2 regions of the Streptomyces sp. NPDC060366 genome follow, and region 2 is predicted to be linked to the other one. Evidence: predicted binding sites of a transcription regulator. Region 2 holds the regulator's gene; the other holds the start of a gene.
The links. The regulator HspR, encoded in region 2, represses chaperone genes until heat shock. The targets are predictions, from matches to a motif close to TTGAGNNNNNNNNNCTCAA.
Positions count from the first base shown of each region.

Region 1: a site for HspR is predicted at 6,977-6,995, ahead of lon (endopeptidase La). Genes of this name have one in related genera too.

Region 1 covers NZ_JBHXDC010000003.1:533,492-549,494, forward strand. Annotated here, with positions in the region: gene ACFWHU_RS11345 (multifunctional oxoglutarate decarboxylase/oxoglutarate dehydrogenase thiamine pyrophosphate-binding subunit/dihydrolipoyllysine-residue succinyltransferase subunit) at 1-2,863, opposite strand, end outside; gene ACFWHU_RS11350 (ATP-binding protein) at 3,165-4,187, opposite strand; gene ACFWHU_RS11355 (response regulator transcription factor) at 4,469-5,206, opposite strand; gene ACFWHU_RS11360 (spermidine synthase) at 5,316-6,068, opposite strand; gene ACFWHU_RS11365 (GNAT family N-acetyltransferase) at 6,178-6,825, opposite strand; gene lon (endopeptidase La) at 7,020-9,431, shown strand; gene ACFWHU_RS11375 (MarR family winged helix-turn-helix transcriptional regulator) at 9,610-10,113, shown strand; gene ACFWHU_RS11380 (hypothetical protein) at 10,145-10,927, opposite strand; gene ACFWHU_RS11385 (nitrate- and nitrite sensing domain-containing protein) at 11,396-14,314, shown strand; gene ACFWHU_RS11390 (roadblock/LC7 domain-containing protein) at 14,311-14,793, shown strand; gene ACFWHU_RS11395 (DUF742 domain-containing protein) at 14,811-15,251, shown strand; gene ACFWHU_RS11400 (ATP/GTP-binding protein) at 15,232-15,864, shown strand.
Region 2 covers NZ_JBHXDC010000006.1:249,265-265,267, reverse strand. Annotated here, with positions in the region: gene ACFWHU_RS17965 (heterodisulfide reductase-related iron-sulfur binding cluster) at 1-1,012, opposite strand, end outside; gene ACFWHU_RS17960 (sugar transferase) at 1,123-1,695, opposite strand; gene dnaK (molecular chaperone DnaK) at 1,940-3,802, shown strand; gene grpE (nucleotide exchange factor GrpE) at 3,799-4,479, shown strand; gene dnaJ (molecular chaperone DnaJ) at 4,579-5,790, shown strand; gene ACFWHU_RS17940 (heat shock protein transcriptional repressor HspR) at 5,796-6,272, shown strand; gene ACFWHU_RS17935 (LuxR C-terminal-related transcriptional regulator) at 6,269-7,360, opposite strand; gene ACFWHU_RS17930 (helix-turn-helix transcriptional regulator) at 7,474-8,457, opposite strand; gene ACFWHU_RS17925 (hypothetical protein) at 8,754-9,074, shown strand; gene ACFWHU_RS17920 (pyridoxamine 5'-phosphate oxidase family protein) at 9,224-9,628, opposite strand; partial or broken gene clpB (ATP-dependent chaperone ClpB) at 9,813-12,395, shown strand; gene ACFWHU_RS17910 (YbjN domain-containing protein) at 12,669-13,217, shown strand; gene ACFWHU_RS17905 (mannosyltransferase family protein) at 13,264-14,592, opposite strand; gene ACFWHU_RS17900 (hypothetical protein) at 14,931-15,848, opposite strand; gene ACFWHU_RS17895 (hypothetical protein) at 15,865-16,003, opposite strand, start outside.

The DNA.
Region 1 (16,003 bases), on a different contig from region 2:
CGATGGCGAGGGTCTCGCCGGTGCCCCAGTCGATCGTGCCGTCCTCGACCGACGCCGCACGGCGCTGCATCTGCGGCATCAGCCGCGGGTGCACCGTGATGTGGTCGGGGATGTTGACCTGGGACTCGGCGATCCGCTTGACGACCTCCTGCGAGATGGCCGTCGTGACCGCGACCGGGAACTGGGCCTGGGCGTCCGGGACATGGGTCGGAGCCGGGTGCGACGTGGCCTCGCGGACCTCGGCGAACACCTTCTCCAGCTGGCCCTGGAAGTCCTGGAGCGCCTGCTCCGCCTCTTCCAGCGTGATGTCGCCGCGACCGATCAGCGACTCGGTGTAGAGCTTGCGCACCGAACGCTTCTTGTCGATCAGGGTGACCATCTGCGGGTTGGTGAACTGCGGGTTGTCGCCCTCGTTGTGCCCGCGACGGCGGTAGCAGATGAGGTCGATGACGACGTCCTTGTTGAACGTCTGGCGGAACTCGAACGCGAGCCGCGCCACCCGGACGCATGCCTCCGGGTCGTCACCGTTCACATGGATGATCGGCGCCTCGATCATGCGCGCGACGTCCGTCGCGTACATCGAGGAGCGCGAGGCCTCCGGGGCGGCGGTGAAGCCGACCTGGTTGTTGATCACCACGTGCACCGTGCCGCCGGTGCGGTAGCCGCGCAGCTGCGACATGTTGAGCGTCTCGGCGACGACACCCTGGCCCGCGAAGGCCGCGTCGCCGTGCAGCGCGACGGGCAGCACGGTGAAGTCCGTGCCCGCCTTGTTGATGATGTCCTGCTTGGCGCGCGCGATGCCTTCGAGGACCGGGTCGACCGCCTCCAGGTGCGAGGGGTTCGCCGCCAGCGAGACCTTGATCTGCTCGCCGTCGAGACCGGTGAAGGTGCCCTCGGCGCCCAGGTGGTACTTCACGTCGCCGGAGCCGTGCATCGACTTCGGGTCGAGGTTGCCCTCGAACTCGCGGAAGATCTGCGCGTACGACTTGCCGACGATGTTCGCCAGCACGTTGAGCCGGCCGCGGTGGGCCATACCGATGACGACCTCGTCGAGCCGCGACTCGGCAGCCGAGTCGATGACCGCGTCGAGCAGCGGGATGACGGACTCGCCGCCCTCCAGGGAGAACCGCTTCTGGCCGACGTACTTGGTCTGGAGGAACGTCTCGAACGCTTCGGCCGCGTTGAGCCTGCGCAGGATCCGCAGCTGCTCCTCGCGCTCCGGCTTGGAGTTGGAGCGCTCGATACGGTCCTGGAGCCACTTGCGCTGCTTCGGGTCCTGGATGTGCATGAACTCGACGCCCGTGGTGCGGCAGTACGAGTTGCGCAGCACGCCCAGGATGTCGCGCAGCTTCATCATCGACTGGCCGGCGAAGCCGCCGACCGCGAACTCCCGCTCCAGGTCCCACAGGGTGAGGCCGTGCTCGGTGATGTCCAGGTCGGGGTGCTTGCGCTGGCGGTACTCCAACGGGTCGGTGTCGGCCATGACATGGCCGCGCACCCGGTAGGAGTGGATCAGCTCGAAGACCCGCGCGGGCTTCGTGACGTCCTCGTCGTGCGAGGCGTCGATGTCCTTGAGCCAGCGCACCGGCTCGTAGGGGATCCGCAGCGCCTGGAAGATCTCGTCGTAGAACTCGTTCTCGCCGAGCAGCAGCTGACTGACGATCCGCAGGAACTCGCCGGAGGCGGCGCCCTGGATGACACGGTGGTCGTACGTCGAGGTCAGCGTCATGACCTTGGAGATGCCCAGCTTGTTCAGGGTGTCCTGCGACGTGCCCTGGAACTCCGCCGGGTAGTCCATCGAACCGACGCCCATGATGACCGACTGACCGGGCATCAGACGCGGCACGGAGTGCACCGTGCCGAGGCCGCCCGGGTTGGTCAGCGAGACGGTGACGCCGGTGAAGTCGTCCATCGTGAGCTTGTTGCCGCGGGCGCGCCGGACGATGTCCTCGTACGCCTGCCAGAACTCGAAGAAGTTGAGCGTCTCGGCCTTCTTGATGCCGGCGACGACGAGCTGGCGGTCGCCGTTCGGCTTCACCAGGTCGATGGCCAGACCGAAGTTGATGTGCTCCGGCTTGACCAGGGTCGGCTTGCCGTCCTTCTGGGTGAAGGAGTAGTTCATCGACGGCATGGCCTTGATGGCCTGCACCATCGCGTACCCGATGAGGTGCGTGAAGGAGATCTTGCCGCCGCGCGCCCGCTTCAGGTGGTTGTTGATGACGATGCGGTTGTCGAAGAGCAGCTTCACCGGGACGGCGCGCACGGACGTGGCCGTGGGCAGCTCCAGCGACATGCTCATGTTCTTCGCGACAGCGGCCGACGGGCCGCGCAGCGTCACGAACTCGGGCCCGGTGGGCTCCTCGTCGGACAGCTCGTCCTTCGGCGCCGCCTTGGCGGCGGCCGGCTTCGCGGCGGGCGGCGCGGCCTTCGCCGGCGCGGGAGCCGCAGCGGCGGGCTTCGCCGGAGCGGCCGGTGCCGCCGCCGGTGCCTGCGACTCGGCCTTGGGGGCCTGAGCCTGCGCGGGCGCCGCTGCCACGGGCTTCGCCGGAGCGGCGGGAGCTGTCGTGGAGGTCGTGGCAGTCGCCGTCACGGGTGCGGCCGGTGCGGCACTCGCCGCAGCCCCCGCGGCTGCGGTGGACGCCGTCGTGGACTCCGGGCTCTTGTCCGCCGTACCGGTCGTGCCCGGCTTGTAGTCGGCGAAGAAGTCCCACCAGGCACGGTCGACCGAATTCGGGTCCTGGAGGTACTGCTGGTAGATCTCGTCGACGAGCCATTCATTGGGCCCGAAGGCGGCGGCAGGATTCTTGTCCTGCCCCGTTTGGTCGGTCGAGACGCTTGAGTTACTGGGGGACTGAGACGACACGGCGGCAACCGCCCTCTTCCGCTTCACAAGGTGATGGACAGCGGGAATCAAGGCTACGCCTACCGGACCGAGAGGAGCAGACCGGGCGGGGGCAACGTCATGCAAGTCACACCGGAAGGCGGGTTTCGGCGTAGGAATTGGCGGGAAACGAGCCAGGTTTCCTTGGAGCTGTCCTCGGAGCTGTGGACGCACCGTGACGCCACACGGTCTTTTCACCGACTGAACGGAGTCCGGACCGGCAGCACCCGACCGAATTTCCGTCAGAACGCGCTCGTTCGGTGCCTCCGGTTCGAACCCTACGTCAACCGCGCGCCCGAGGGATTCCCGGAAGTGTCACCTGGATGAGGCAGCCACGTACGGATTCGGCCACCCCGATACGCCCGCCGTGCAGATCCACCGCCCAGCTCGCGATCGCCAGCCCCAGCCCCGTACCGCCGTCACTGCCGGGACCGTGCGGCGACGGCGCGCTGCCGCGGTTGAAACGCTCGAAGACCCGGTGCCGCTCCGGCTCCGGGATACCCGGTCCCTCGTCCTGGATCTCCAGATCCAGCGACTCCGGACCGTGCCCGCGCCGTGCCCGCACCGTCACCCGGCCGTGCGGCGGGCTGTGCTTGACCGCGTTGTCGATGAGATTCGCCACCACCTGGTGCAGCCGCTCCGCGTCCGCGTGCGCCGTCAGCTCCGGCGGCGACACATCCAGATGCAGATGCACGTCCGTACGGGTGTGGTTGCCGGAACCCGAGCTGAGACCGCGCTGCGAGGCCGCGAGATTGGCCTCCTTCAGCACCCCGGACAGATAGGGCCACACCTCGAAGCGCCGCGCCTTGAGCGGCAGCACACCGTTGTCGAGCCGCGACAGATCCAGCAGCGTCTCCACCAGCCGGCCCAGCCGCTCGGTCTGCTTCAGCGCCGTACGCATCGTCTCCGGATCGGCGGCGGACACCCCGTCCACCACGTTCTCCAGTACGGCGCGCAGCGCGGCGATCGGCGTGCGCAGCTCGTGCGAGACATTGGCGACCAGCTCCTTGCGGTGCCGGTCCACCGCCTCCAGGTCGTCCGCCATGCGGTTGATGGTGGAGGCCAGGTCGCCCAGCTCGTCACGGCGGTCGGCGCCGCTGACGCGCCGCGTGTAGTCACCGTGCGAGATGCCCTTCGCGACGGTGTTCATCTCGTCCAGCGGGGCGGTCAGACCGTGCGCCACGAACTGCGTTATCAACAGCGTCGCGATCATGGAGAAGACCGTGATGAAGCGCAGCTCGGTCTCGGTGCGCAGCGCCACCATCAGCAGCCCCGTGGTGATGAGCACGGAGACCACGACGAGCATGCCGAGCTTGGTCTTGATGGAGAACGGCCGCAGACCGCCGCCGTCCACCCCGCCGAGAGACCCGTGCCCCGCCCTTATCCGGGCCGGACCCTTGCGCGCCGGACCGCCGTGGCCGGACGGGTCGTGCCGCTGCGAGCCGCCTCTGGCCGGCCGGGGAACGCCGGTACGGGCCGACGACGGGCGCGCGGCGCGCGGGGGGCGCGGACCCCGTGGCGTACGGCCCGCGCGTCCCGTACGTCCGGGACCCTCGGCCTGCTCGCCCCCGCCGCCCGGCGTCCGGCTCATGGCGCCGGTGTCTCCAGGGCGTACCCCACGCCGTGCACCGTCCGGATGCGCTCGGCGCCGATCTTCCGGCGCAGGGCCTTGATGTGGCTGTCGACCGTGCGGGTGCCCGAGGCGTCCGCCCAGTCCCACACCTCGGCCAGCAGCTGCTCCCGCGAGAGCACCGCGCGCGGCGTGTTCGCCAGGCAGACCAGCAGGTCGAACTCGGTGGGCGTCAGATGCACGTCCTCCGCCCGCACCCGCACCCGGCGCTGCGCGTGGTCGATCTCCAGCTCTCCGAGGCGCAGGATGCCGCTGCGCGGTGTCACGGCGGCCAGCGCCGCGCGCTCCACCCGGCGCAGCAGGACATGCACCCGCGCCGCCAGCTCCCGCATGGAGAACGGCTTGGTCATGTAGTCGTCGGCCCCGACACCGAGCCCCACGAGCATGTCGGTCTCGTCGTCGCGTGCCGTCAGCATCAGCACCGGCACCGGACGCTGCGCCTGGACACGGCGGCAGACCTCCAGACCGTCGAAGCCGGGCAGCATCACGTCGAGGACCATCAGGTCGGGCTGCCACGCCTCGGCGGCGTCCACGGCCGCAGGGCCGTCGACCGCGGTCTGGACCACGAAGCCCTCGGCGCGCAGCCGGGCCGCGATTGCGTCCACGATCGTCGCGTCGTCCTCGACCACGAGCACCCGGCGCTGCGCGCCGGGAGTGGCCGCGACCCCGTTCTGGCTGGTGTGTGTCTGCTCCATCGCCCCGCCCCTGGTACGTTCCGCGATCCGTGTTCCTCGATCCACAATCCCCGTGAGGATGTCGATCCCGTGTGTGGGGAGCAGCGTAGAGGCACCGGAGGGCTCCCGGCTACGCAGGGCGAACGGCGAGATGGACCACGTCAGGCACTCCTCGGGCAACTTGGATCTCTTCGGTCCTAACCCCGGTGAAACCGGCATTCCGCAGCGCCTCCTCGAATGCGGGGGACGGCTGCGCGGACCAAACGGCCAGGACTCCGCCGGGGTTGAGCCGTGCGAGGCAGTCGGCCAGCCCGCCGGGTGTGTACAGGCTCGCGTTCTCGTCGGTGACGGTCCAGCCCGGCCCGTTGTCGATGTCGAGGCAGAGGGCGTCGTAGTGGTCGGTGGGCTCGTCGGTGACTTCCGCCGCCGTACGCAGGTACTCGACGAGGTCGGTGTGGAGGATCACAGTGCGCGGGTCGCCGAGCGCGGCGCCGGAGATCCGGGCGAGCGGTCCCTCGTGGTGCCAGTCGATGACGGCCTGCTCGCGTTCGACCACCACGATCCGGCCCCAGCGGTCGTCGGCGGCGGCGTGCGCGAGCGAGAAACCGACACCGAGCCCGCCGATGAGGAGGGACGGCAGGCCGTCACGGCGGTCTGGTGCGAGGGCGGCCTGCGCGGCGTCGATCAGCAGCCGCTCGGAGCGGCCGTCGGAGGTGTCCATCAGGAACGTGCCGTTGGCGATGATCTCGTGGATGTCGCCCTCGTCGCCCTCACCGCCGGGCCGCCGCCGCAGGACGACCTCGCCGTACGGTCCGTCGCGCCGGTCGAGGGTGACGGGGCGGGCTTCGGGGGCGTCGGGAGCGTCGGGGGTGGGGTCGGGCACGGGGATGTCTCCTCAGATCTGCGGCTGAACCGGGTCCGCCGCCATCCTCGCGGGGCGCACGGGACGACGACAATTCGGTTCTCGGGGCGTGTGCCCGGGGGAGGCGCCGTCAGTCGTCCGTCCCGCGTACGACGCCCGTGAGCGGGCCCTGGAGCCGCCAGCCGAGCGACGTGTACAGACCCAGGCCGTCGCTGGTGGCGGAGAGGACGCCGGTGGTGGCGCCCGCGTCGGCGGCGGCCGTTTCGAGCGTACGCATCACCAGCCGGCCGAGGCCGCGCCTGCGGTGGTTCTCCGAGGTCTCGACCTGGTCGACGACCGCCGTCCGGCCGTCGCCCGTCCCCGCGATCCGGCCGCGCGCGGCGGGGGAGCCGTCGGGGGCCGTCACCCGCAGGCGCAGGACACCGTCGCGGGTCTCCGTCTCCACCGTGTAGCCGGCGGGCGGGGCCGGTGGGACGGAGCGGCGCAGCGCGTGGAACATCATGTGGCCGGGGTCGTCCGGCACCGTCCAGCCCGGCGTGATCCACTCGGCCACCCGCTCCGGCGGTGCGAGTACTTTCAGCCAGGCTCCGGGCTCGGTGACGCTCTCGCAGAGCTTCCTTACGGAGGGCTCGTCGGGCTCGGGAAGGACGTGCCGGAACACATGGCCGGGCAGTCCGACATCGATGCGGTAGCCCCACGGCTCCACGACCGGCGCCGGTGTCGAGCGGTTGACGGCCCATCCCGCGACCCACACGGAAGTAATGGTTGAACTGTCCATGGGCTTATTACATCCCATGCCCCGTCGGTGCGCGACTGCTTTCCGCCGGGCGGGATTCGGGGCGGTGCCGGGGCAAGGCGGTCAGGGGCCCGATCGCTCAGAGCGAACACCCTCCCCAGGTATCCGGGGAACAACGGCAGGCTCACAAGCATTGAGTCGACATAGCTCAAGTTTTGACTGCCGAAGGGGAGACCATGGCTGCCACGTCCACACCGCTCACCCTGCCCGTGCTGCCGCTCGACGACGAGGTCGTGCTGCCGGGGATGGTGGTGCCGCTGGACCTGTCCGACACCGAAGTACGTGCCGCCGTGGAGGCCGCCCAGGCGGCCGCGGGCGACGGCTCCGACGGGGGAAAGCCGAAGGTGCTGCTCGTGCCGCGCCTCGACGGGGCGTACGCGGGGACCGGCGTCCTCGGGACCGTCGAGCAGGTCGGCAGGCTCTCCGACGGCGACCCCGGCGCCCTGATCCGCGGCAGGGGCCGCGTCAGGATCGGCGCCGGTACGACCGGGCCCGGCCGGGCCCTGTGGGTCGAGGGGCTGCGTGTCGAGGAGACCGTGCCCGACCCGCTGCCCGGTTCCGTCACCGAACTGATCAAGGAATACAAGGCTCTCGCCACCGACTGGCTGAAGAAGCGCGGCGCCTGGCAGGTCGTGGACCGCGTCCAGCAGATCGACGACGTCTCGCAGCTCGCCGACAACGCCGGATACTCGCCGTTCCTCAGCACGGCCCAGAAGGTCGAGCTGCTGGAGACGGCCGACCCGGTCGCCCGCCTGAAGACGGCGACCGACCAGCTCCGTGAGCACTTCGCCGAGCAGGACGTCGCCGAGTCCATCGCCAAGGACGTCCAGGAGGGCGTCGACAAACAGCAGCGCGAGTTCCTGCTGCGACGCCAGCTCGACGCCGTACGCAGGGAGCTGTCCGAGCTCAACGGCGACCCCGAGGACGAGTCCGACGACTACCGGTCCCGCGTGGAGGCCGCCGACCTGCCCGAGCACGTCCGCGAGGCCGCGCTCAAGGAGGTCGACAAGCTGGAGCGGTCGTCCGACCAGAGCCCGGAGGGCTCGTGGATCCGCACCTGGCTGGACACCGTCCTCGAACTGCCGTGGAACGAGCGGTCGAAGGACGCGTACGACATCCGGGGCGCCCAGCGCGTCCTCGACGCCGAGCACGCGGGCCTGGAGGACGTGAAGGAGCGGATCACGGAGTACCTGGCCGTCCGCAAGCGCCGCGACGACCGCGGGCTCGGTGTGGTCGGAGGCCGCCGCGGCGGCGCCGTCCTCGCCCTCGTCGGTCCGCCCGGCGTCGGCAAGACCTCGCTCGGCGAGTCCGTCGCGCACGCCATGGGGCGTTCCTTCGTCCGTGTCGCGCTCGGCGGTGTCCGTGACGAGGCGGAGATCCGCGGCCACCGGCGTACGTACGTGGGCGCGCTTCCGGGCCGTATCGTCCGGGCGATCAAGGAGGCCGGTTCGATGAACCCGGTCGTCCTGCTCGACGAGATCGACAAGGTCGGCTCCGACTACCGGGGCGACCCGGCCGCCGCCCTCCTCGAAGTCCTCGACCCGGCGCAGAACCACACCTTCCGCGACCACTACCTGGAGGTCGAACTCGACCTCTCCGACGTGGTCTTCCTCGCCACCGCGAACGTCCTGGAGTCCATCCCCGAGGCTCTGCTCGACCGGATGGAGCTGGTGCGTCTCGACGGCTACACCGAGGACGAGAAGGTCGTCATCGCCCGCGACCACCTGCTGCCGAGGCAGCTGGAGCGGGCCGGTCTGGAGACCGGCGAGGTGACGCTGGAGGACGAGGCGCTGCGCAAGCTGGCGGGCGAGTACACCCGCGAAGCGGGCGTACGTAACCTCGAACGCTCCATCGCCAGACTGCTCCGCAAGGTCGCCGCACAGCACGAGCTGGGCGAGCGCGAACTGCCGCTCTCCGTAGGAGACGGCGATCTGCGCGGGCTGATCGGCCGGCCGCACCACGTGCCCGAGTCCGCCCAGGACCCGGCCGAGCGCCGTACAGCCGTGCCCGGTGTGGCCACGGGCCTCGCCGTCACCGGCGCCGGCGGAGACGTCCTCTTCGTGGAGGCGTCGCTGGCCGACCCGGAGACGGGCGGTTCGGGTCTCACCCTGACCGGACAGCTCGGCGACGTCATGAAGGAGTCGGCGCAGATCGCGCTGTCCTTCCTGCGCTCGCACGGCGCCGAACTGGAACTGCCGGTGGCCGACCTGAAGGACCGGGGCGTGCACATCCACTTCCCGGCGGGCGCGGTGCCCAAGGACGGCCCGAGCGCGGGCATCACGATGACGACGGCGCTCGCCTCGCTGCTGAGCGGACGCCAGGCCCGTACGGATGTCGCCATGACCGGTGAGGTCTCGCTGACCGGGCGTGTGCTGCCCATCGGCGGCCTGAAGCAGAAGCTGCTGGCCGCCCACCGGGCGGGCATCACGACGGTCGTCATCCCGAAGCGGAACGAGGCGGACCTGGACGACGTCCCCGCCGAGATCCTGGACAAGCTGGAGGTCCACCCGGTGACGGATGTACGCCAGGTCCTGGAGATCGCGCTCTCGTCGGCGACGGCGCCGGCGGAGATCCCGATCGCCGCCTAAGGCGCGAGACGCTCCACGCGACAGCGGCAGGTGGGCCCCCGGCACTCGGTGCCGGGGGCCCACCTCGCGCGCGTGCGGGCCGGGGCCGCTGTCGCCGGTACATAACCTGCGAAATAATGACGGAGCCGCGGCAATGGGCCTCGGAGACGGAAAACCTTCAGGAGCGGGAAAACGCGCGATGGGTGTGCTGGGTACTGACGTGCACGGAGACGGTACGGCCAATGAACCGGAACCGGCCGGGAAAAGTGATGTGGACCACGAATTCCTGGCGCTGGAGCGTGAGTTGGCGGTCTTTCTGCGGCGCGCCAGAGCCAATTCCGGTGAGATGGCCCGCGAGGTCCACCCCGAACTGGAGCCGGCCGCCTACGGACTTCTCGTACGGCTGGAGGAGACCGGTCATCAGCGGGCCACCGATCTCGCCGCCTATTTCGGGGTCGGCAAGGCGACGATGAGCCGTCAACTGCACGCGTTGGAAGGGCTCGGACTCGTCACACGCGAGCCCGATCCGGCCGACGGGCGCGCCTCGCTGGTCCGGCTCACCGGCGAGGGGGTCGCGCGCTTCCGCCGGGTGCGGGACGCGCGGCGCGAGCGGTACGTACGCAAGCTCGCCGACTGGGACCGGGCGGAGGTCGCCGAACTGGCGCGGCTGCTGCACCAGTTGAACGCGCGCGCCGAGAGCTGAGCCGGCCCTCGGGGGCGCATCCGAAGGGGGCCTACGGCTCCACGTACACGACCGTCGCGTCGTCGTACGGCTTGCCCCGCCGGAAGGCCACCCCGTCCGGGTCCGCGGACTCCGCCGCCCGCACCCGGTCGATCAGCTCCTGCGGTCCGCTCTTCCTGACGAGCGCCAGGCAGTCCGCCCAGTCGCCCTCCCGGAACACCTCGACCCAGCGCGCGGCGCCGTCGGTGAGCGCCACGGCGGTACGTACCTGTGCGGCCGGTGTCCGCCCCGTCACGGCCTTCGCCGCCACGTCCGGGTCGACGGCCGCGGTGAAGAAGCCGCCCTCGGCGTTCCGCAGCGCGTCCGTCGCGGCGGCCTGCCGGCGGACCGAGCGCGGGACACGGTCCAGCCGGTCGTCCACGACGGCCCGCACAGCACCGTCCGGCGACTCCAGAAGGAGGGTGGAGTCCGAGAGGACGAGGTGCTCGACCGTGTCCGTGTCCCAGCGCACCATGACGACGGTTGCCTGGGGCGTTCGGGGGTGAGAAAGGTCACACGTGTCACGGTGGGCGTCGGCCGTACGCCGGATCGACTCCGCGAGGGCGTCGGCGAGGGACATCTCCCGCCGGGAGGCTGACAGTTCGGTCAGCGCCCCGCCCAGCCGGGCGGTGAACCACGGGACGCCGTGCACACAGCCGTCACCGTTCGGCGGAGGCGTCACGCCGTCCAGCGCGATCAGCGTCCCGCCGCTGCCCGCCGAGGGCGCGGCCACGGCTGTCCAGTCCTCGTTCGGGCGGGGATGGCTGCCGGGGGCGGTGGCGATGTCGATGCGCATGGACCCCAGTCTGCCGGACGGGCCGCCCGCCCCCGCCGGACGCCTCGGCCGTGTCCGCGGGGTGTCCGGCCGTGCCCGCGCGGGCACGTGCGCCTCGGTACGGAGGCGGCGGCCGGCGTACCGCGACACGCGTCGGCCCGGTGTGCGGGGCGCTCCTCCGCGCGGCGTCGGAGTCACCGTCCCCACGATCGGAATGATCAGTTCCGTGTCGATGCGACCGGGCATCTTGCCAAAGCTCACGCGTAACTTCCAACCGCCCCACCGTGCGCACCGTGGACGCGCGCTCGCGCGAGTTGTTCGCCAACTCCTCCTTGATGTTCACTCGTTCAGGTGGCGGAGCAGCCGAAACGCGCCCCCTCCGAGAAACGCTGGAATGGTCGGAAGCCGTGCCAGGGGTGGAGGGGTTGTCCGGTGTGACCGGACGTCACCTCTGCTTCATGGGCGGACGAGTCAAGAATGCGAGCACCGGTGCAGAAGAAGCGGCCTCGGGGCAAGGGCGGCACGCGCGGCGGGTCCCAGGGCTCGGCAGAGCCCCGTAAGACGGGGACGGCCGGTTCCGCCGACGCCCCCGAGGTTCCGGCCGGCCGGCCCGTACGGGTACGCAGCCGGCTCGTCGCCGCGGTCGCCGTCGTCGGTGTCACCGTCGTGGCGGCGGGTCTGCCCGCCGTCCTGGCCGCATCGGCCGAACTGACCGACACCCAGCGCCTGGTCACCCTCGCCGAGCTGAACCGGCAGACGGCCGTCCTCGCCCACTCCCTCGCCGACGAGCGCGACGAAGTCGTCGTACACATCGCCGGGGGCCGCGAGGAGGCCGAGAGCGACAAGGCCGACGGCGAAAAGGACGGGGCGGACGACGACGGGGCCGACGGCGCCCCGGGCGGCGACCCGGCCACCCGCGTCGACCGGCAGATCGACGAGATCGACGAGTCCGCCTCCCCCGGACTGCGCAGGGACCTGTCCACCGTCCCGTCCATCCGCCGCACCGCCCTCACCGGCAAGGGCGCCGCCCTGGAGGCGTACCAGGCCTACACGGACGTCATCGCCAAACTGCACGCCATCAGCGACGAGGTCGCCGAGCAGACGCCCCCCGAGGCCGCCGACGGCACCCGTGCCCCCGCCGCGCTCGGCCGCGCCGTCGAGCAGGCGTCGGCCACCCGCGGTCTGCTGCTGGCCGCGCTCGCCGTCCCGGCGCCGGAGAGCGCCGAGCCGCGGTTCGACCCCGTCACCGGCCTCCCCGTCCAGCCGGCCGACGACGGGGACGCCGCCGAGAGCGACCGCACGCGCGACGCGCTCAGCGCCGCCGCCCAGCAGGCCCGCGTCCATGAACTCGCCTCCCTCGCCGACTTCGACCAGTCGGCGGGCGCCAGGGCGCGCGACTCCCTCGCGACGACCGTCACCGGTCCCGAGGTGACGGCGGCGGAGAAGTATCTGACCCGCCTCACCGACAGCCCCGAGCTGTCCGACAGCGACCGCGACGCCAATCAGGAGAAGGTCGAGTCGTCGCTGTCCAGCCGCATCGAGCAGATGCGCGGAGTCGAGTCGGGCATCGGTTCCAGCCAGCTCAAGCGGCTGGAGCAGCTCCGCGACGACGGAGTCACCTCGCTGGAGCTCGGCATCGCCCTCCTCGGCGGCCTGCTGATCGTCTCGGTCGGGGTGTCCACCGCCATCGCCCGTACGCTCACCAGACCGCTCGCCGTCGTCCGTATCGGAGCGGCCCGTCTGGCCGCCGAGCCCGCGACCGGGGAACCGGTCCGCTTCACCGGCCGCAACGACGAGTTCGGCCAGGTCGTCCGGTCGCTCAACAGCCTGCACGCCAAGTTCCTCGACGTGTCCGCCCGCGCCGAGAAGCTCAACAGCGACCGCACCGGACTGATCGGCGCCCGGCAGTCGATGGCCGACCAGCGCACCGAACTCCAGCAGCGGGCGGCCGACATCACCGCGCAACTCGAAGCGCTGCGGCACACCGTCCACCACACGTTCGTCAATCTCTCGCTGCGCACGCTCGGTCTCGTGGAGCGTCAACTCGGTGTCATCGAGACCTTGGAGGAGCGCGAACAGGACCCGGACCGGCTCGGTGTCCTCTTCCAGATCGACCACATGGCCACGGTGATGCGCCGGCACAGCGAGAACATGCTGATGTTCGCCGGGCACGAGTACGGCGGGAGTTACGCGGGCCCCGTGCCGCTCGTCGACGTCCTGCGCGCGGCTGTCAGCGAGATCGACAAGTACGAGCGCATCACCATCCGGTCGCTGCCGCCGCACGCCCAGCTGGCCGGCTTCGCCGCGGACGACATCAGCCATCTCGTCGCCGAACTCCTGGAGAACGCCACGTCGTTCTCGCCGCCCGACACCCGGGTCGAACTCTCGGGCTGGCTGCTGGAGAGCGGTGACGCGATGCTCTCCGTGCAGGACCGGGGCATCGGCATGTCGGCGGCGCGGATCGCCGAACTCAACGAGCGGCTCGCCGACCCGGACGCGCACGAGCCGTCGAAGTCGAAGGCCAAGCCGAAGTCGAAGCAGGCGGAGACGGCCAAGGCCGTGAAGCAGACCGCCACCGCCACCGCCACCGCCACCGCCGATGGCGAAGGGGACGGGCTCGGTCTGCGCGTCGCCGCCCTGCTCGCCACGCGCCACGGCGTGGAGATCACGCTGCGCGAGCACCAGCAGGGCGGGATCGCGGCGGTCGTCGTACTGCCGCAGGCCCTGCTGCCGTCGGCCGGGCCGATCGCGGCACCGCACCGGGTGACGTCGGCGGGCGCGGCGCCGGTGCTGACGCTGCCGGGATCGGTGGCGGAGGCCAACTCCAATGTGCTGCCCGGCCGTTCGGACCGTGACCCGTTGGTGACGGCGCCCGAGGACCCGGCCGACGACCCGTACGCCATCGGCCCCGACACGCACGAGCGGGTCGCCGATGCCGCGGACGACGTCACTGACGACAACGCGGACGACAGCGCGGACGACGTCACCGACGTGGCCGACGCCCCGGCTGTCTCAGCCCCTGAGACGGAAGAGACGGATCGGACGGACGAGACGGGCGGGACGGACGAGGCGGAGCCGTCCGCCGAGACGTCAACGGAGCCGGTCACCGACGCCGGCCCGCCCGCCGTCACCGACAAGGGACTGCCCAAGCGCACCCCGAAAGCGGTCAAGTCCGCCTCCACGACGGACGATCGGACGGGTAGCGTCGACGCGGACGCGCTGCGCCGCAGGCTCGGTGGCTTTCACCGGGGAGCCAAGGCCGGCAAGCGCGACGCCGACGCCGAGCTCTTGGAGCAGACCGAAGTGCAGAAGCAGAACAGTTCAGTACCGCGGCAGACGGAAGCGGCGGAGGGGACCGACGCGCGTACGCATGAGACGGGGGAAACTGTCGAGGAGGCACGCAGTTGACGGCGACCGGCACATTCGGACTGAGTAGCGAAGCCCGCAATCTCCACTGGCTGTTGACGAATCTCGTCGAGGAGGTGCGGGGAGCACGCTCCGTGGCGGTCGTCTCGTCCGACGGACTCCTGCTGCTGTCCTCGGACCCCGCGCGGCACGACGCGCCGGACAGCGAGGCCGGGAGCGAGAGCCCGCGCGGCTCCAGCGCCGACCTCGCCACCATCATCTCCGGCATCAGCAGTCTCACCCTCGGCGCCGCCGAGCTGATGGACACCGGCGGCGTCAAGCACACGATGGTCGCCATGGCGGAGGGCACCGTCTTCGTCATGTCGATCAGCGACGGTTCGCTGCTCGGCCTGCACGCCGGCGCCGACTGCGACATGCACGTCGTCGCCTACCACATGGCGATGTTCGTCGGCCGCGCCGGACACGTACTCACCCCCGAACTCCGCAGCGAGCTGCGCAAGTCGATGGAGAGCGCCCAATGACATCGGTGTCGGCGTCGATGTCGGGGCCGGCGTCTTCGTCCGGGCCCGTTCGTGGGCCCGGTGCCCTCGGGCTTCCGTCGCGCGGCACGGACCGCCGCATCGCGCGCGTTCGCCCGTACTCCCTGACGGGTGGCAGAACGCGCTTCGGGCATGTGCTGCTGGTCGAGACGTTCGTCGCCGCGCTCGAAGCTCCCGAGGAGCGCAAGGAGTTGACGAACGGCGACGGGCCCGCGTCGCGCGTCATGCCGGAGATGCGCGCCATCGTCGAACTGTGCAGACGGATGCGGACGGTCGCCGAGATCTCGGCGCTGCTCAAGATACCGCTGGGAGTCGTCCGGGTCCTGCTCAGCGATCTGGCCGACCAGGGAAGGGTCCGGGTGTACGGGACCGGTCACGGCAGCGACCACCCCGACCGGGCGTTGCTGGAAAGGGTGCTGGGTGGACTCCGCCGCCTCTGACTCGTCGGACGTGCGGGACGCCGGGGAAGAAGCGCCGCGCGACTGGCAGTTGGACCGCACGAGGGCACCCATAGCGACCAAGATCGTGGTCGCGGGCGGCTTCGGTGTCGGCAAGACGACCTTCGTCGGATCGGTCTCCGAGGTCAGGCCGCTGCGCACCGAGGCCGTGATGACCAGCGCCAGTGAGGGGACCGACGATCTCGCGGCCACCCCCGAGAAGACCACCACGACCGTCGCGATGGACTTCGGCCGCCTCACGCTCGACGACGACCTCGTGCTGTACGTCTTCGGCACCCCCGGTCAGCAGCGTTTCTGGTTCATGTGGGACGACCTGGTGCGCGGCGCGATCGGCGCCGTCGTCCTGGCCGACACCCGCAGGCTCGCCGACTGCTTCCCGGCGCTCGACTACTTCGAGAGCCGCGGCCTGCCGTACGTGGTGGCCGTCAACCACTTCGAGGGCACCGAGTCGTTCGAGGTCCGGGACGTACGGGAGGCGCTGTCGGTACCGGTGGGCGTACCCGTGATGATCATGGACGCGCGTAAACGGATCACGGTCGTCGAATCGCTGCTGACCCTGGTGGGTCACGCCCTCGAAGCGCCGGACAGGACCTAGGCCGTGTCTTCGAAGTCCCGCCTGGCCCGCGACGCCTGGCACGGCGCCTCGCCGCGTTGTCGGAGTCGGCCGAGTACGGCTGGTCCATCCACAAGACCGATCCTCCGCCTCGCGATGCACCGCACCAGCCGCCGCGGGC
Region 2 (16,003 bases):
CCTTGGCGTGCGCGTGGTCGCGCAGGGACATGATCAGGAGCTTCGGCGAGAGGGGCTTGCCGGTGTTCCAGGCGGGGCACTGCGACTGGCAGCGACCGCACTCGGTGCACGTGGAGAAGTCGAGGATGCCCTTCCAGGAGAACTGCTCGACCTGCGAGACACCGAAGACGTCGTCCTCACCCGGGTCCTCGAAGTCGATCTCCTTGCCGTCCGACACCATCGGCCGGAGCGCGCCCAGCGCCGTACCGCCGTCGGCCTCGCGCTTGAACCAGATGTTCGGGAAGGCCAGGAAGCGGTGCCAGGCCACGCCCATCGTGGTGTTGAGGCCGAGGGTGATGGCCCAGATCATCGTCACGCCGAGCTTGATCATGGCGGTCAGGTAGACCAGGTTCTGGAGCGTGCCGAGGCTGAGCCCGTCGAACGCCACGACCAGGGGATACGAGACCCAGTACGCCGGTTCGTAGCTGTCGACGTGGTGCAGGGCGCCCTCGAGGCCGCGCAGGGTCAGGATCGCGACGCCGATGGTGAGGATCACGTACTCGACGAAGTACGCCTGCCAGGCCGTGGAGCCGGCGAAGCGCGACTTGCGGCCGGCCCGCGAGGGCAGGTTCAGCAGCCGGATCGCCATCAGTACGAGGATGCCGACGGTGGTCGCGAGCGCGATGAACTCGACGTAGATCTCGTACGGCAGGAAGGTGCCGATGTACGGGATGATCCAGTCGGCCTGGAACAGCTGGCCGTAGGCGTTGACGATCGTCAGCCCGAGCGTCAGGAAGCCGATCGCGACGAACCAGTGCGCGAAGCCGACGACACCCCAGCGGTTCATCCGCGTGTGGCCGAAGAACTCCTTGGCCAGGGTGATCGTGCGCGCTCTGGGGTCGTCGGTGCGACTGCCGGCCGGTACGGGCGAGCCGAGCTTCACGAACCGGTAGATCTCGGCGACGGCTCGTGCGATGAGCGCGACGCCGACGACGGTCAGCACCAGCGACACGATGATCGCGGCGAGTTGCATTGGGGGCTCCTCGGGCCTGCGAGGGTGGGAAGAGCAGCACCACGTCGAGGGGTGCTACCAAGCGGTTCTACTAAGCGGTAACTTAATCGGTTTGTGCTGAGGGTACCCAGTTATCCCGCCGCACTGTAGCCGCGTGGCCGGTGATCTGTGTCGCTGAGGTGACCCTGAGCGGGGATGCGCGGTACGACGAGGTCGTCGCCGTACGGGGCGAGCGCGGCGGCCGGCGTCCGTACGAGGATCAGCAGGTCGAGGCCGATCCAGTACTGCTCCACGTAGTGCTGGTCGAGCAGCGCCGGCTCGTCCCACGGCATCGGGGAGCGGCGGCGCACCTGTGCGAGGCCGGTGAGGCCCGGCCGTACGAACCGTCGCCAGGGCGCCGCGGCCCTGGGGTCGCCCGGCGCGAGCGGCGCGGGGCCGACGAGGGACATCTCACCGCTCACGACGTGGGGCAGGCGTGACAGCAGGTCCAGCCGGTGCCGGCGGGTGGCGAGGGAGCGGGCGGTGAAGACGCGGCCCTCCAGGCCGACGAGGCGCTTGTGGGTGAAGGCGGTGCCGGGGTGCCGCGCGGAGAACGTGAGGGCGAGGGCGGCGGCGGCCAGCACGGGCGCGGCCAGAATCAGCAGGAGTGTGCCGAGCGTCAGATCGAGCAGGCGTTTGGGGTCCAGATCCAGGTCCGGAACCATGGGACCTCCCTGACCGTTGTATGCGACATCGCGCCTTTTGCGCTCGCTTGCCGACCGATCGTGCCGCAGTGGCGGAGAGAAGTTCCGAAGGCGCGCGGACCTGCGGGAACCGCACGGTTGCCGGAAGGTTCCCGGAAATTGAGCCGCACGATAGTTGAGTCTGGTCGACTCAGCTCTGTTGACGCCCGAGGATCGGTCGTGCATCCTTGAGCCTGTTCCACTCAAGTCAGTTGGAGGAATCGAAATGGCACGTGCGGTCGGCATCGACCTGGGCACGACAAACTCCGTCGTCAGCGTTCTCGAAGGCGGCGAGCCCACCGTCATCACCAACGCCGAAGGCGCCAGGACCACGCCGTCCGTCGTCGCCTTCGCCAAGAACGGCGAGGTGCTCGTCGGAGAGGTCGCCAAGCGCCAGGCAGTCACGAACGTCGACAGGACCATCCGGTCGGTCAAGCGCCACATGGGCACCGACTGGAAGATCAACCTCGACGGCAAGGACTTCAACCCGCAGCAGATGTCCGCGTTCGTCCTTCAGAAGCTGAAGCGCGACGCGGAGTCCTACCTCGGCGAGAAGGTCGTGGACGCGGTCATCACCGTCCCGGCGTACTTCAACGACTCCGAGCGCCAGGCCACGAAGGAGGCCGGCGAGATCGCGGGCCTCAACGTCCTGCGCATCGTCAACGAGCCGACGGCCGCCGCGCTGGCGTACGGGCTCGACAAGGACGACCAGACGATCCTCGTCTTCGACCTCGGCGGCGGCACCTTCGACGTGTCGCTCCTGGAGATCGGTGACGGCGTCGTCGAGGTGAAGGCCACCAACGGTGACAACCACCTCGGTGGTGACGACTGGGACCAGCGTGTCGTCGACTACCTGGTGAAGCAGTTCGCCAACGGTCACGGCGTGGACCTGGCCAAGGACAAGATGGCTCTCCAGCGTCTCCGCGAGGCCGCGGAGAAGGCGAAGATCGAGCTGTCGTCCTCCACCGAGACCACGATCAACCTGCCGTACATCACGGCCTCCGCCGAGGGCCCGCTGCACCTGGACGAGAAGCTCACGCGCTCTCAGTTCCAGCAGCTGACGGCCGATCTGCTGGAGCGCTGCAAGACCCCGTTCCACAACGTCATCAAGGACGCCGGTATCGCGCTGTCCGAGATCGACCACGTGGTCCTGGTCGGTGGCTCCACGCGTATGCCCGCCGTCGCCGAGATCGTCAAGGAGCTCACCGGCGGCCGTGACGCCAACAAGGGCGTCAACCCGGACGAGGTCGTGGCCATCGGTGCCGCGCTCCAGGCCGGTGTCCTCAAGGGCGAGGTCAAGGACGTCCTGCTGCTCGACGTCACCCCGCTGTCTCTTGGTATCGAGACCAAGGGCGGCATCATGACCAAGCTCATCGAGCGCAACACCACGATCCCGACGAAGCGCTCCGAGATCTTCACGACGGCCGAGGACAACCAGCCGTCGGTGCAGATCCAGGTCTACCAGGGCGAGCGCGAGATCGCGGCGTACAACAAGAAGCTTGGAATGTTCGAGCTGACCGGACTGCCGCCCGCCCCGCGCGGTGTGCCGCAGATCGAGGTCGCCTTCGACATCGACGCCAACGGCATCATGCACGTGGCCGCGAAGGACCTCGGCACCGGCAAGGAGCAGAAGATGACCGTCACCGGTGGCTCCTCGCTGCCGAAGGACGAGGTCAACCGGATGCGTGAAGAGGCCGAGCAGTACGCGGACGAGGACCACCGCCGCCGCGAGGCCGCCGAGACCCGCAACCAGGCCGAACAGCTCGTCTACCAGACCGAGAAGTTCCTCAAGGACAACGAGGACAAGGTCCCCGGTGACGTGAAGGAAGAGGTCGAGACCTCCATCGGCGAGCTGAAGGAGAAGCTCAAGGGTGAGGACACGGCCGAGATCCGTACGGCCACGGAGAAGGTCGCCGCCGTCTCGCAGAAGCTCGGCCAGGCCATGTACGCCAACGCCCAGGCCGACGGTGCCACCGACGCCCCGGGCACGGAGCAGGCCGGTCCCGCCGGCGGCACCGACGCCGCGGACGACGTCGTGGACGCCGAGATCGTCGACGACGAGAAGCCCAAGAAGGACGGTGCCGCGTGACGGAGGAGACTCCGGGCTTCGAAGAGGAGCCCGACGTCCCTTCAGGCGCCACCCCCGAAGACGCCGCGCCGAAGGCCGCCGAGTCGGACTCCGCGAAGGAGACCGGCCCGGCGGCCCCCCCGGCAGGGGACGTACAACAAGACGCGACACAGACCGCGCTGATCGCTCAGCTGGACCAGGTCCGTACGGCGCTCGGCGAGCGCACGGCAGACCTCCAGCGGCTTCAGGCCGAGTACCAGAACTACCGCCGCCGGGTCGAGCGGGACCGGGTCACGGTCAAGGAGATCGCCGTCGCGAGCCTCCTTACCGAGCTGCTGCCCGTGCTCGACGACATCGGGCGCGCCCGGGAACACGACGAGCTGGTGGGCGGGTTCAAGTCGGTGGCGGAATCGCTGGAGACGGTGGCCGCGAAGATGGGCCTCCAGCAGTTCGGCAAGGAGGGCGAGCCCTTCGACCCGACGATCCACGAGGCCCTGATGCACAGCTACGCGCCGGATGTCACCGAAGACACGTGCGTCGCGATCCTGCAGCCTGGGTACCGGTTCGGCGAGCGGACCATCAGGCCCGCGCGCGTCGCCGTGGCGGAGCCCCAGCCGGGGGTCCAGCCCGGGGAGAAGGCGAAGTCCGCCGACGAGCCGGACACGGACGAGGAGAGCGGTGGCCCGGACGAGGGCTGACGTGCGGCCCCGCGGTACGGGACGTGCGGACGGCGGTACGGATGGGCAGTACGCATGACAGGCAGTACGCATGACGGGCAGTGAGGAGGGACGTCGGGAATGAGTACCAAGGACTTCGTGGAGAAGGACTACTACAAGGTTCTCGGCGTCCCCAAGGACGCCACCGAGGCCGAGATCAAGAAGGCGTACCGGAAGCTCGCCCGCGAGTTCCACCCGGACGCCAACAAGGGTGACGCCAAGGCCGAGGAGCGCTTCAAGCAGATCTCCGAGGCCAACGACGTGCTCGGCGACCCCAAGCGGCGCAAGGAGTACGACGAGGCGCGCTCGCTCTTCGGCAACGGTGGCGGCTTCCGGGCCGGCCCCGGTGCCGGGGGCGGCGGCGGGTCCTTCAACTTCGACCTGGGCGACCTCTTCGGAGGCGGGCCCCAGGGCGGCGGCCAGGGACCCCAGGGCCAGAGCGGCGCCGGCGGCTTCGGCGGCGGGCTCGGGGACGTGTTCGGCGGCCTCTTCAACCGAGGCGGTCCCGGCACGGGCACGCGTACGCAGCCGCGCCGCGGCCAGGACATCGAGTCCGAGGTGACGCTCAGCTTCACCGAGGCGGTCGACGGGGCCACGGTTCCGCTGCGGATGTCCAGCCAGGCTCCCTGCAAGGCGTGTTCGGGCACCGGCGACAAGAACGGTTCGCCGCGGGTCTGCCCGACCTGCGTCGGCACCGGGCAGGTGTCGCGCGGCACGGGCGGCGGTTTCTCGCTGACCGACCCGTGCGTGGACTGCAAGGGCCGTGGGCTGATCGCCCAGGACCCGTGCGACGTCTGCAAGGGCAGCGGCCGTGCCAAGTCCTCGCGGACCATGCAGGTCCGGATCCCGGCGGGCGTCAGTGACGGCCAGCGGATCCGGCTGCGCGGCAAGGGCGCTCCCGGTGAGCGCGGCGGTCCGGCGGGCGACCTGTACGTGGTCGTCCATGTCGGCTCGCACCCGGTCTTCGGCCGCAAGGACGACAACCTCACCGTCACCGTGCCGGTCACCTTCGTGGAGGCGGCGCTCGGCGGCGAGGTCAAGGTCCCGACGCTGGGCGGGCCGGCGGTCACCCTGAAACTGCCCGCGGGCACGCCCAACGGCCGTACGATGCGCGCCCGGGGGAAGGGTGCCGTACGCAAGGACGGCAGCCGTGGCGACCTCCTGGTCACCGTCGAGGTGGTCGTCCCCAAGGATCTCGGCGCCGAGGCTCGTGACGCGCTGGAGACCTACCGGAAGGCGACCGTGGGGGAGAACCCGCGGGACGAGCTGTTCCAGGCAGCGAAGGGAGCGTGACTCCAATGGACGGGGTCGGGCGGCGTCGACCGCACTCATCGTTCAACCAGGCCTTTGAGCTGACCGAAGAGTCGCCGGTCTACGTCATCTCGGTGGCGGCCCAGCTCTCCGGGCTGCACCCACAGACACTGCGCCAGTACGACCGGCTTGGCCTGGTCTCGCCGGACCGTACGGCGGGCCGCGGCAGGCGTTACTCGGCGCGCGACATCGAACTGCTCCGGCAGGTGCAGCAGTTGTCGCAGGACGAGGGCATCAACCTGGCCGGGATCAAGCGGATCATCGAGCTGGAGAACCAGGTCGCGGCGCTCCAGGCGCGCGTGGCGGAGCTCGGCGCGGCGGTGGACGGCGCGGCGGCGGCGATGCGCCAGCGCGAGGCCCAGGTGCACGCGTCGTACCGGCGGGACCTGGTGCCGTATCAGGACGTGCAGCAGACGAGCGCGCTGGTGGTGTGGCGGCCGAAGCCGAAGCTGTCGTCGGACTAGGTCGTGTCCGGCGGATCGGACAGGACCTGGTCGGAGCCTGACGTGTGAAGGCCCGGCGCCTCCCGGAGAGATCCGGGGGGCGCCGGGCCTTCGTCCTGTGGCCGGGGTGGAGGTGCCTGGGTACCCGCCAGGCCCGACCGGACCAGCAGGGCGCCGAGATGGGTACGGCTGGAGGCGCCGAGGGCCTGCATCAGTTTGGCTATGTGGGAGCGGCAGGTACGGACGCTGATGCCCATCTTGCGGGCGACCGCCTCGTCGGTGGTGCCCTCGACGAGGAGTCGCGCGATGCCACGCTGGACCGCGGTGACCGGGGTGTCCGGGGCCGTCGAGGTCAGGTGCTCCGTCAGCGGTGTGCCTTGGGCCCACAGGACGTCGTAGACCTGGACGAGGTACGTGACCAGGGCGGGGTGCCGGATCTCCAGGGCGGTGGTCCGTTCCGCGTTGGCGGGGATGAGCGCCATCTCGCGGTCGACGATGATCAGCCGCTCCACGGTCTGCTCGACGGTGCGTACCTCCAGCCGGCCGGTCGGTACCCGCGTCATGTAGTCCTTGAGGTGCGGGCTGTAGCGCGCCGGGTGCTGGTAGATGTGGCGGAGCCGGGCACCCTGCTCGATGGCCGTGAGGGAGTTCCTGAGTCCCTGCTCCATGGCTGTCTTCGTCCGGTTGCCGCCCGGCTGCGCCGTCAGGATCTCCGACGTGGCGGCGGCCGACGCCTCCCTCAGGACGGAGCTGATGAGCGGCAGTCCTTCGAGGACGGTGATGGAGAGGTTGGGGTCCTCGCTCGGCACGGTCATCAGGGGTGCCAGGGAGTCGGCGAGGACGGCGGTGAGCCGTACCCGTTCGTGGATCTCCCGCGTGATGGGAAGCAGGAGATGCGCCAAGGCGGCCGACGGGGGTACGGGGCGCAGCCAGTCGGCGTCCCTGGGGTCCGGGTGCAGCAGCGCCATGTCCATCAGGCAGGGAGCGGCGGTCAGTTCGCCGCGGCCGATCCCGTCGTTGCGCAGGGCCGCCGTGTAGAGCCGTACGGCCTCGTCGCACAGCTCCCGATCGCCATGTGGATGCGCCCGCTTTGGTCTGGTTCCTCCCATTTGGGTACCCCCCTGTTTCTGCAATGCAGGAAGATGGCGGTGGTGGAATTCTAGCTACCGGGGGATCGTTGTCGGTGGCTGGGAGTGGCCAACTTCCGGGGCGGGTGTGCGTGTCAGTGGTCCTGGTCGAGCATCCCCGACTGGGCGATGAGATAGCCGAGTTGGGCGCGGCTGCCACTTCCGAGCGTCGTGTTGAGCTTGGCGATGTGCGCACGGCAGGTGCGTACGTTCATGCCGAGCCGACGTGCGATCGCCTCGTCCACGTGGCCGTCGACCAGGAGTTTGGCGATGGAGCGCTGGATGCTGGTGATGCCGTCCATCTCCGGCGCGTACGACAACGGTTCGTCCCAAGGGGTCCCGTGGAGCCAGAACTGCTCGAACACGCCGACGAGATACTGGACGAGGCCTTCGTGGCGCAGCTCCAGAGCGATCCTGCGGTCGCTGCGGGCGGGGACGAACGCCACTTTGCGGTCGACGATGATCAGCCGTTCGATGATCTCTTCAAGGGTCCGCACTTCCACCCCGCGCGAGCCGACGCGTTCCACGTAGGCCAGCGTGGACGGGTGATGGCGGGCGGTGTGCTGGTACAGGGTGCGCATCTTCACCCCCCTGCTGATCAGTGGGCGAACCCTGCGGAGCCCTTCCTCGAGGACATCGGGTGCGCGCCCGCTGCCCGGCTGGACGGTGAGCAGTTCCTCGGTGCATTCGCCGGTGACGCGGTCCAGGGTCGAGTTGATGAGGCTCAGCCCTTCGAGCACGGTGATGGCATGCGTGGCCGACGGATCCATGGCTGTGAGGGTCATGAACGGCTCGAAGGTGTCGGCCAGGGAGATCGCCAGCTGCCGGCGTTCCTGGATTTCCCGCTCGATGGGATGCGTGAGCTGGTTCAGCGCGATCGCCGGAGGGACCGGGCGCAGCCACTGGAACTCGTCGGGGTCCGGGCGTAGCAGGGCCAAGTCGAGCAGGCAGGGCGCCCCTTGCGCGTCTGAGCGGGACAGCCGGCCGTGGCGCAAAGCCGCCGCATAGAGGTTTTTACCCACTTCGCACAGTTCGCCTAGCCCATGCTTGTGCCCCGTATTGCCCTGCTCTGACTCCATATGCCACCCCCTCAGGGTCCTGAATTACAGGAACATGATGCCCGTGCTTGCTGGTGGAAGCGTTCAGAGTGAGCCATCGTCTTAATCGCGGGGGGAGGGATGATGATCAGAATGGGGTGGAGATCTTCCATGAAGAGGATGGTTCGCGCGCTTTGCGCACTCGCTTTCGTGGCAGCGACAGCAAGTGTTCTCGTTGCCGGTGGTGACCTCTCGGCGGACGCCCAGTCGTCGTCTTTCTCGATGACCGCGCTGCCCGGTGAGCCCACTTGGGACAGCGCACCGGCGGACTTGGGCGCATGACCGTCCCGCCGGACGACAGGGTCTTTCGGCGTGAGATGGCCTCGGCCTACCGGTCCGGGTGGCACTTCATCGATCTCGTCACGGCGATCCCACACCGTGGTGACTCGCTGATGGTCACGCTGTTCGGAGAGCCCGTGGTCGTCGTCCGCGAGGAGGACGAGGACGTCCGTGCCTACCGGTGTCTGAGGAAGCCTCGGGGGGCGCCGCAGCCCGTACGCTGCGCGATTCGGTACGACATGATTTTCGTCAATCTCGACCAGCGTGACCACCAGCTGGTCGAACCACAGACCATTTCCGCCACCCCCCGCAGTGCCTGAGCGATTCCCCCGTCGTAGTAGATCGCTCGGGCGCTTCCCCCACACAGCGGCGCCATCGTGGACCTGAAACGCGATGGCGCCGCTGTGCTGTCCGCGTGCGGGGCCGGCGTGCCGCGCGCCGCGTGGTGGCGGCGTTCGCGGGGTGCGCGTCATCCTCTGCCCAGCGCGCGGTCGACGGCGATCTCGATGACGACCCGGTCCGGGTTGGGCGCCGGCACGCGCTCGTAGCGGGCCGCGTAACGGCCTACGGCGTCCGCGACCCGATCGGCCTCCGTGTGTACCGTCGCGAGGCCCTCAAGCGTCGCCCAGCGCCCGCCGTGGACCTGGCAGACCGCGACCCGCGCTCCGTCGGGGCCCGCCGCCAGGATGTTGCCGACCTTCGTCGAGTTCTTGTTGGTGATGACACGTGCCAGCCCGGCCTCCGGTTCGTACGTCACGCCCACCGGCACCACGTGCGGTGTGCCGTCCGGCCGGAGTGTGGTCAGGGTGCACAGGTGGCGCTCTCCCCAGAAGGCGAGATATTCGGGGTCGGGATCGCGTACGTCTTGGGCCATGCCGGAAGAATAGGCGCGTATCGGCCTCCGAGGTGCGGGGCGGCGGGAGTTGGTCCGCGAGGACGGCCGGCCGCCGGACGTTCCTCGCGCGCCTTGAGTGGAATAGACTCAACTTTGCGTACGTTGGGTGGGTCAGGTCCCGGGGGTTGAGGGGCGGGCCCGAGTCGAGGAGGAGAGACCGCACGTGGACGCCGAGCTGACGAACAAGAGCAAGGACGCGTTCAACGCCGCCACCGAGCGCGCGGTGTCGGCCGGCCATGCCGATCTGACACCCGCGCACCTGCTGCTCGCGCTGCTGGCCGGCGAGGAGAACGAGAACATCACCGACCTGCTCGTCGCGGTCGACGCCGACCAGGCTGAGGTACGGTCCGGGGCGGACCGGGTGCTGGCCGAGCTGGCCAGCGTGCGGGGCTCCACCGTCGCGCCGCCGCAGCCCGACCGCAGGCTGCTCGCCGTCGTCGGCGACGCCGGCAAGCGGGCCAGGAAGCTGGGCGACGACTACGTCTCGACCGAGCACCTGCTCATCGGGATCGCGGCCGAGGGCGGCAAGGCCGGGGACGTACTGGACCGGCAGGGAGCCGGTGCGAAGAAGCTGCTGGAAGCGTTCGAGAAGGCAAGGGGAGGACGCCGGGTGACCACGCCCGACCCGGAGGGCCAGTACAAGGCCCTGGAGAAGTTCGGCACCGACTTCACGGCAGCGGCGCGCCTGGGCAGGCTCGACCCTGTCATCGGCCGGGACCAGGAGATCCGCCGCGTCGTACAGGTGCTGTCGCGCCGTACGAAGAACAACCCCGTACTGATCGGCGAGCCCGGCGTCGGCAAGACTGCCGTGGTGGAAGGGCTCGCGCAGCGCATCGTCAAGGGCGATGTGCCGGAGTCCCTGAAGAACAAGAAGCTGGTCTCCCTGGACCTCGGCGCGATGGTCGCGGGCGCCAAGTACCGCGGTGAGTTCGAGGAACGGCTGAAGACCGTCCTGTCCGAGATCAAGGAGAGCGACGGGCAGATCATCACGTTCATCGACGAACTGCACACCGTCGTGGGCGCGGGCGCCGGCGGCGACTCCGCCATGGACGCGGGCAACATGCTCAAGCCCATGCTGGCCCGCGGCGAGCTGCGCATGGTCGGTGCGACGACCCTGGACGAGTACCGGGAGCGCATCGAGAAGGACGCGGCGCTTGAGCGGCGTTTCCAGCAGGTGCTGATCGCCGAGCCGAACGTCGAGGACACGATCGCGATCCTGCGCGGGCTCAAGGGCCGGTACGAGGCGCACCACAAGGTGCGGATCGCGGACGCCGCGCTGGTGGCCGCCGCCGCCCTCTCCGACCGCTACATCACCTCGCGCTTCCTGCCCGACAAGGCCATCGACCTCGTCGACGAGGCCGCGTCCCGCCTCCGTATGGAGATCGACTCCTCGCCCGTCGAGATCGATGAACTCCAGAGGTCGGTCGACCGCCTCCGTATGGAGGAGCTGGCCCTCAAGAACGAGTCGGACCCCGCGTCGAAGCAGCGTCTGGAGAAGCTGCGCCGCGACCTCGCCGACCGTGAGGAGGAGCTGCGCGGGCTCGACGCGCGCTGGCAGAAGGAGCGGCAGGGCCTCAACCGCGTCGGCGAGCTGAAGGAGAAGCTGGACGAGCTGCGGGGGAAGGCGGAGCGCGCGGAGCTCGACAACGACCTCGGCACCGCGTCCAAGCTGCTGCACGGTGAGATCCCGGCTGTGGAACGGGAGTTGGAGACCGCGGCAGAGGCGGAGCAGGAAGCCGCCACGGACACCATGGTCAAGGAGGAGGTCGGCCCGGACGACATCGCCGACGTCGTCGGCTCGTGGACCGGGATCCCGGCCGGGCGGCTCCTGGAGGGCGAGACGCGCAAGCTCCTCCGTATGGAGGCCGGGCTGGGGAACCGGCTGATCGGTCAGACCGAGGCGGTCGAGGCGGTGTCGGACGCGGTACGGCGCACCCGCGCGGGCATCGCGGACCCGGACCGGCCCACCGGCTCGTTCCTCTTCCTCGGACCGACCGGTGTCGGCAAGACCGAACTGGCCAAGGCGCTGGCCGACTTCCTCTTCGACGACGAGCGGGCCATGGTCCGTATCGACATGAGCGAGTACGGCGAGAAGCACTCGGTGGCCCGGCTCGTCGGCGCGCCGCCCGGATACGTCGGCTACGAGGAGGGCGGCCAGCTCACCGAGGCCGTCCGCCGCAGGCCGTACAGCGTGGTCCTGCTGGACGAGGTCGAGAAGGCGCACCCGGAGGTCTTCGACGTCCTGCTCCAGGTCCTCGACGACGGCCGGCTCACCGACGGCCAGGGCCGGACCGTGGACTTCCGCAACACCATCCTGATCCTCACGTCGAACCTCGGCAGCCAGTACCTGGTCGATCCGATCCCCTCGGCGGAGACGAAGAAGGAGCAGGTGCTGGAAGCCGTACGGAACTCCTTCAAGCCGGAGTTCCTGAACCGGCTGGACGATCTCGTGGTCTTCTCGGCCCTCTCCAAGGAGGAGCTGGCCCGGATCGCCGAACTCCAGATCGCCCGCCTCGCCAAGCGCCTGGCGGACCGGCGTCTCACGCTCGACATCACCCCGGAAGCCCTCACCTGGCTCGCCGACAAGGGCAACGACCCGGCGTACGGCGCGCGCCCGCTGCGCCGCCTCATCCAGACGGCGATCGGCGACCGGCTGGCGAAGGAGATCCTCTCGGGCGAGGTCATGGACGGTGACACCGTGCGGGTGGAGCGCGTGGAGGACGAGCTGATCGTGGGGCCGGTGACGCGTGGGGAGGAGCCGGAGGACGCGGTGGCGGAGGACGCGGCGGCGGGGTCCGGGCCGGACGCGCCTTCTTTGGAGAAGACGCCGTAAGACGCTGCGAGGCACGGCAGGTCGCAGGCCCGTCACCCGCGTGGTGGCGGGCCTGCGCGCTCGCCGTCGCGTGGGCCGTCGCGCGGACCTTCCTGTGATTGCCGACGGGGTGCAGGGTTTCCGCCCGGGGATCGCGGCTAGGGTCGTCGTCAGACAACGGCATGCCATCCTCAGGAGAATCCAGCGATGACCATCGACCCGTCCTCGATTCCGAATTTCGGGGCCCAGCCCCAGCCGCAGGCTGCGGGAACGGCGGGCCCTGTCGTCCCCGACCAGGATCTGGTCAAGCAGCTTCTCGACCAGATGGAGCTGAAGTACGTCGTCGACGACGAGGGTGACCTCGCGGCGCCGTGGGAGGAATTCCGTACGTACTTCATGTTCCGCGGCGAGGGTGACCAGCAGGTCTTCTCCGTGCGGACGTTCTACGACCGGCCGCACGCCATCGATGACAAGCCCAAGATCCTCGACGCGATCGACGACTGGAACCGCCGCACGCTGTGGCCCAAGGTCTACAGCCACGTGCACGAGGAGGAGGACGGCGGCACCACGACCGTCCGGCTCATCGGCGAGGCCCAGATGCTGATCGGCACCGGGGTCAGCCTGGAGCACTTCGTGTCGTCGACCGTCAGCTGGGTGCGGGCGTCGATCGAGTTCGACAAGTGGATCGTTGAGACCTTCGGGCTGACTCCGGCGGAGGAGAAGCCCGCCGAGGACAAGCCGGCCGACGACGCCTGACGCGCCTGACGACGCCTGACGACCTGACGACAACGTCCGAGGGTCGTTACAGCGGCATCGGGGCCAGCGTCAGCAGGTACGTCCCGTAGCAGCACGACAGCCCGGCGAGGGCGGCGATCACGACGATCGCGGCCCTCGGCCGGGCTTTTGTGAGCGCGCACGCGAGCGGGAGCAGCAGCGGGAACGCGGGCAGCAGGAAGCGCGGCTTGGACTCGAAGAATCCGCCACCGCCGACCGCGATCAGGAGCAGGACCCCCGCGTACACGAGCAGTGGCAGGGGCGGGCGATTCTCCCGGTCCACGAGGAGCAGAGCGAAGAGCAGTACGGCCGCGGCGACGATCAACGCGGTCATGGGGGAGGCGAGTTCGGTGGGCCGTAGCGCGACGTCCCGTACGTTGACCATGTTGTCGACACCGAGGTCGAAGCGGGACCGCCAGCCTGCCTGCACGGCGAAGTAGCCACTGAGCGGATCGCCGGTGCGTAAGCCCACCCAGAGTACGTAACCGCCCCAGCCGAGCGGCGCGACGACGGCCCCGGCCCAGAGGCGCCAGGGGGCGTGGGCGCGGCGCTTCCACAGTTCGTACGCCGCCGCGACGCACACCGCCGCGGCGATCGCGATCCCGTTGGGCCGGGACAGACCCGCGAGCGCGGCCAGCGAACCCGCCCACAGCCAGCGGCCGGTGAGCACCGCGTACAGGGAGAAGGCGGCGAAGGCGGTGAGGAGCGGTTCCGTGTACGCGATGGAGAGCACGACCGAGTGGGGCAGCAGGCCCCACAGGAGCACCAGGACGGCCGCGGTGGTACGGCCCTGGAGGCGCTCGCCGAGAAGGTAGACGGCAAAGGCGGCGGCTGCCGCGGCGGCCCAGGAGAGCAGCAGGGCGGCGGTGCCGCCGTCGAGGGGGAGGACGGTGGTGACGGCGCGTACGAGGCCGGGGTAGAGCGGGAAGAACGCCATGTCGCTGTGGACGGCGCCGTCGGTGAAGTGGAGGGTGTGACCGTAGCCGTCGGCGGCGATCCTCGTGTACCAGACGGAGTCCCAGGTGCGGGTGAGGAGTTGGGACGGGGAGCGGCCGATGTGCTCGGCCCACAGGCACAGGACGAGCAGGCCGGTGAGGCGGGCGGCGGCGAACAGTCCGAGCGCGGGGGCGGCACGGCGGAGGGCGGAGGCGAGGCGGGCGGCGCGCCGGCGGGGGACGCGTCGGGGGATGAGGGCGGTGAAGGTGACGGCCGGTGGGGCGGCCGGCCCGGAGGCCCGTGCGGGGGCCTTTCGGGTGGCCGGTGGGACGGCGTCGGCGGCGTCGAGCGTGTCGGCGGACAGGGGGCACCTCCGTGCGCGCGTGATCGGTCGAACCGACCTTCCGCGCCACTCGCACACCGCGCGACCGCTGAGCCGCCGACCGGGTACGAAGGCGGGCCGTACGAGGGGTGCGCGGGGTTGGGCGGCGTGTCGCCGTGACAGGTGGTGGGCGTGGGCGGGTTGCGGGCGGTGGGTCGGCCGAGGCGCGCCTGCGTGGGCGCGGTACCGGCGGCCGGGGCGGGCGGCGGTGCTTTGGGGGGCACGCCCTCGGGCCCATGCCCGCCCTGCGGGGGAGAGCGATCATGCGCCCTGCGTCGCAGTCGCCTTGACGAGTCGTCAGCCGTCCCGCCGGGCGGATGGCTGCGCTTCGCGCGCATGCCCTGGGCGAGCTGGAGAGGTCCCGCCCCGGCCAGTGCTCAGGTCTCGAACGGGTCGTCGTCGGTGTCGAACAGGCCCGCCTTGCGGAACATCTCCGAGAGCCGGTCGCCGGTGTCCATCGACAGTGGGCCCGCGCCGTCCGCCTGTTCCAGCCCCACCAGCACCGCCAGGTCCCGGCCGTGTACGTCCACCGCCGACTCCACCAGCGATGCCAGCGCCTCCATCGACTCGTGCGCCCTGGACCGGGCCACCAGTGCGCAGCCGGCCGCGATCAGGGCGGCGGGCCACCACCACGCGGCGAGGGCGAGATAGGCGAGCGACCAGGCGCCGAGGCGTGCCGATGCCGTGAAGGACGTGCGGGCGGCCTCGATCTGGCGTTGGGCCGGTTCGGGGAGGATCAGCCACAGGCGGGGCCAGACGGCGTCGAGGTCGAGGCCGTACACCGCCTCGACCCGTTCGCCGGCCGCCTGGAGCCGGTCGCCGTACCAGGTGGGGCGGCTCGGGGGAACCAGGCCGATACGGGCGCGGGCCAGGTCCAGTCGGCGGATTTCCGCGGCCGGGGTCGCCGGGTCGCGGATCGCGGCGTTCCGTTCCCGGGTGAGGCGTTCCCAGGCCCTGAGGCGGTCGCGTCGGCGGCGGTTGTCGAAGGCGGAACGGCTCTCACGTAGCCAGAAGCTCTCGACGGCGGATCCGAGGAACTGCGCGGCCAGCGACAGTGCGGTGGTGATCAGCAGGACGGCGGCGACCGCCACCGCCGCTGTTCCTGCGCGGTCCAGGACCGGCCGCGCCGTCAGGTCGTCCAGGGCTTCGCCCAGCCGGTGGACGTCGTACCAGTGGGCATGCCCGAGGATCGTGCCGGAGGCGAGTACGCCCAGGAAGAGCGCGCCGGGCAGTACGAGGAGGTTGAGCCAGCGCTCGGTGAGTTTGGTGCCGAGCGTGACCAGGAGTTGATTCACCGGCGCGGTCGCGCGTTCACGTGGTCGAGTCCGGGCGCAGGCGCACCTTGCGCATCTGCGCGCCGTTGAGCGCGCACGGGGGCGCCGGCCGCAGGTCCCTGGTCGGTTCACGGCGCGTGCAGGGCTCCGTACCGGGACAGACCGCGACCTTGATC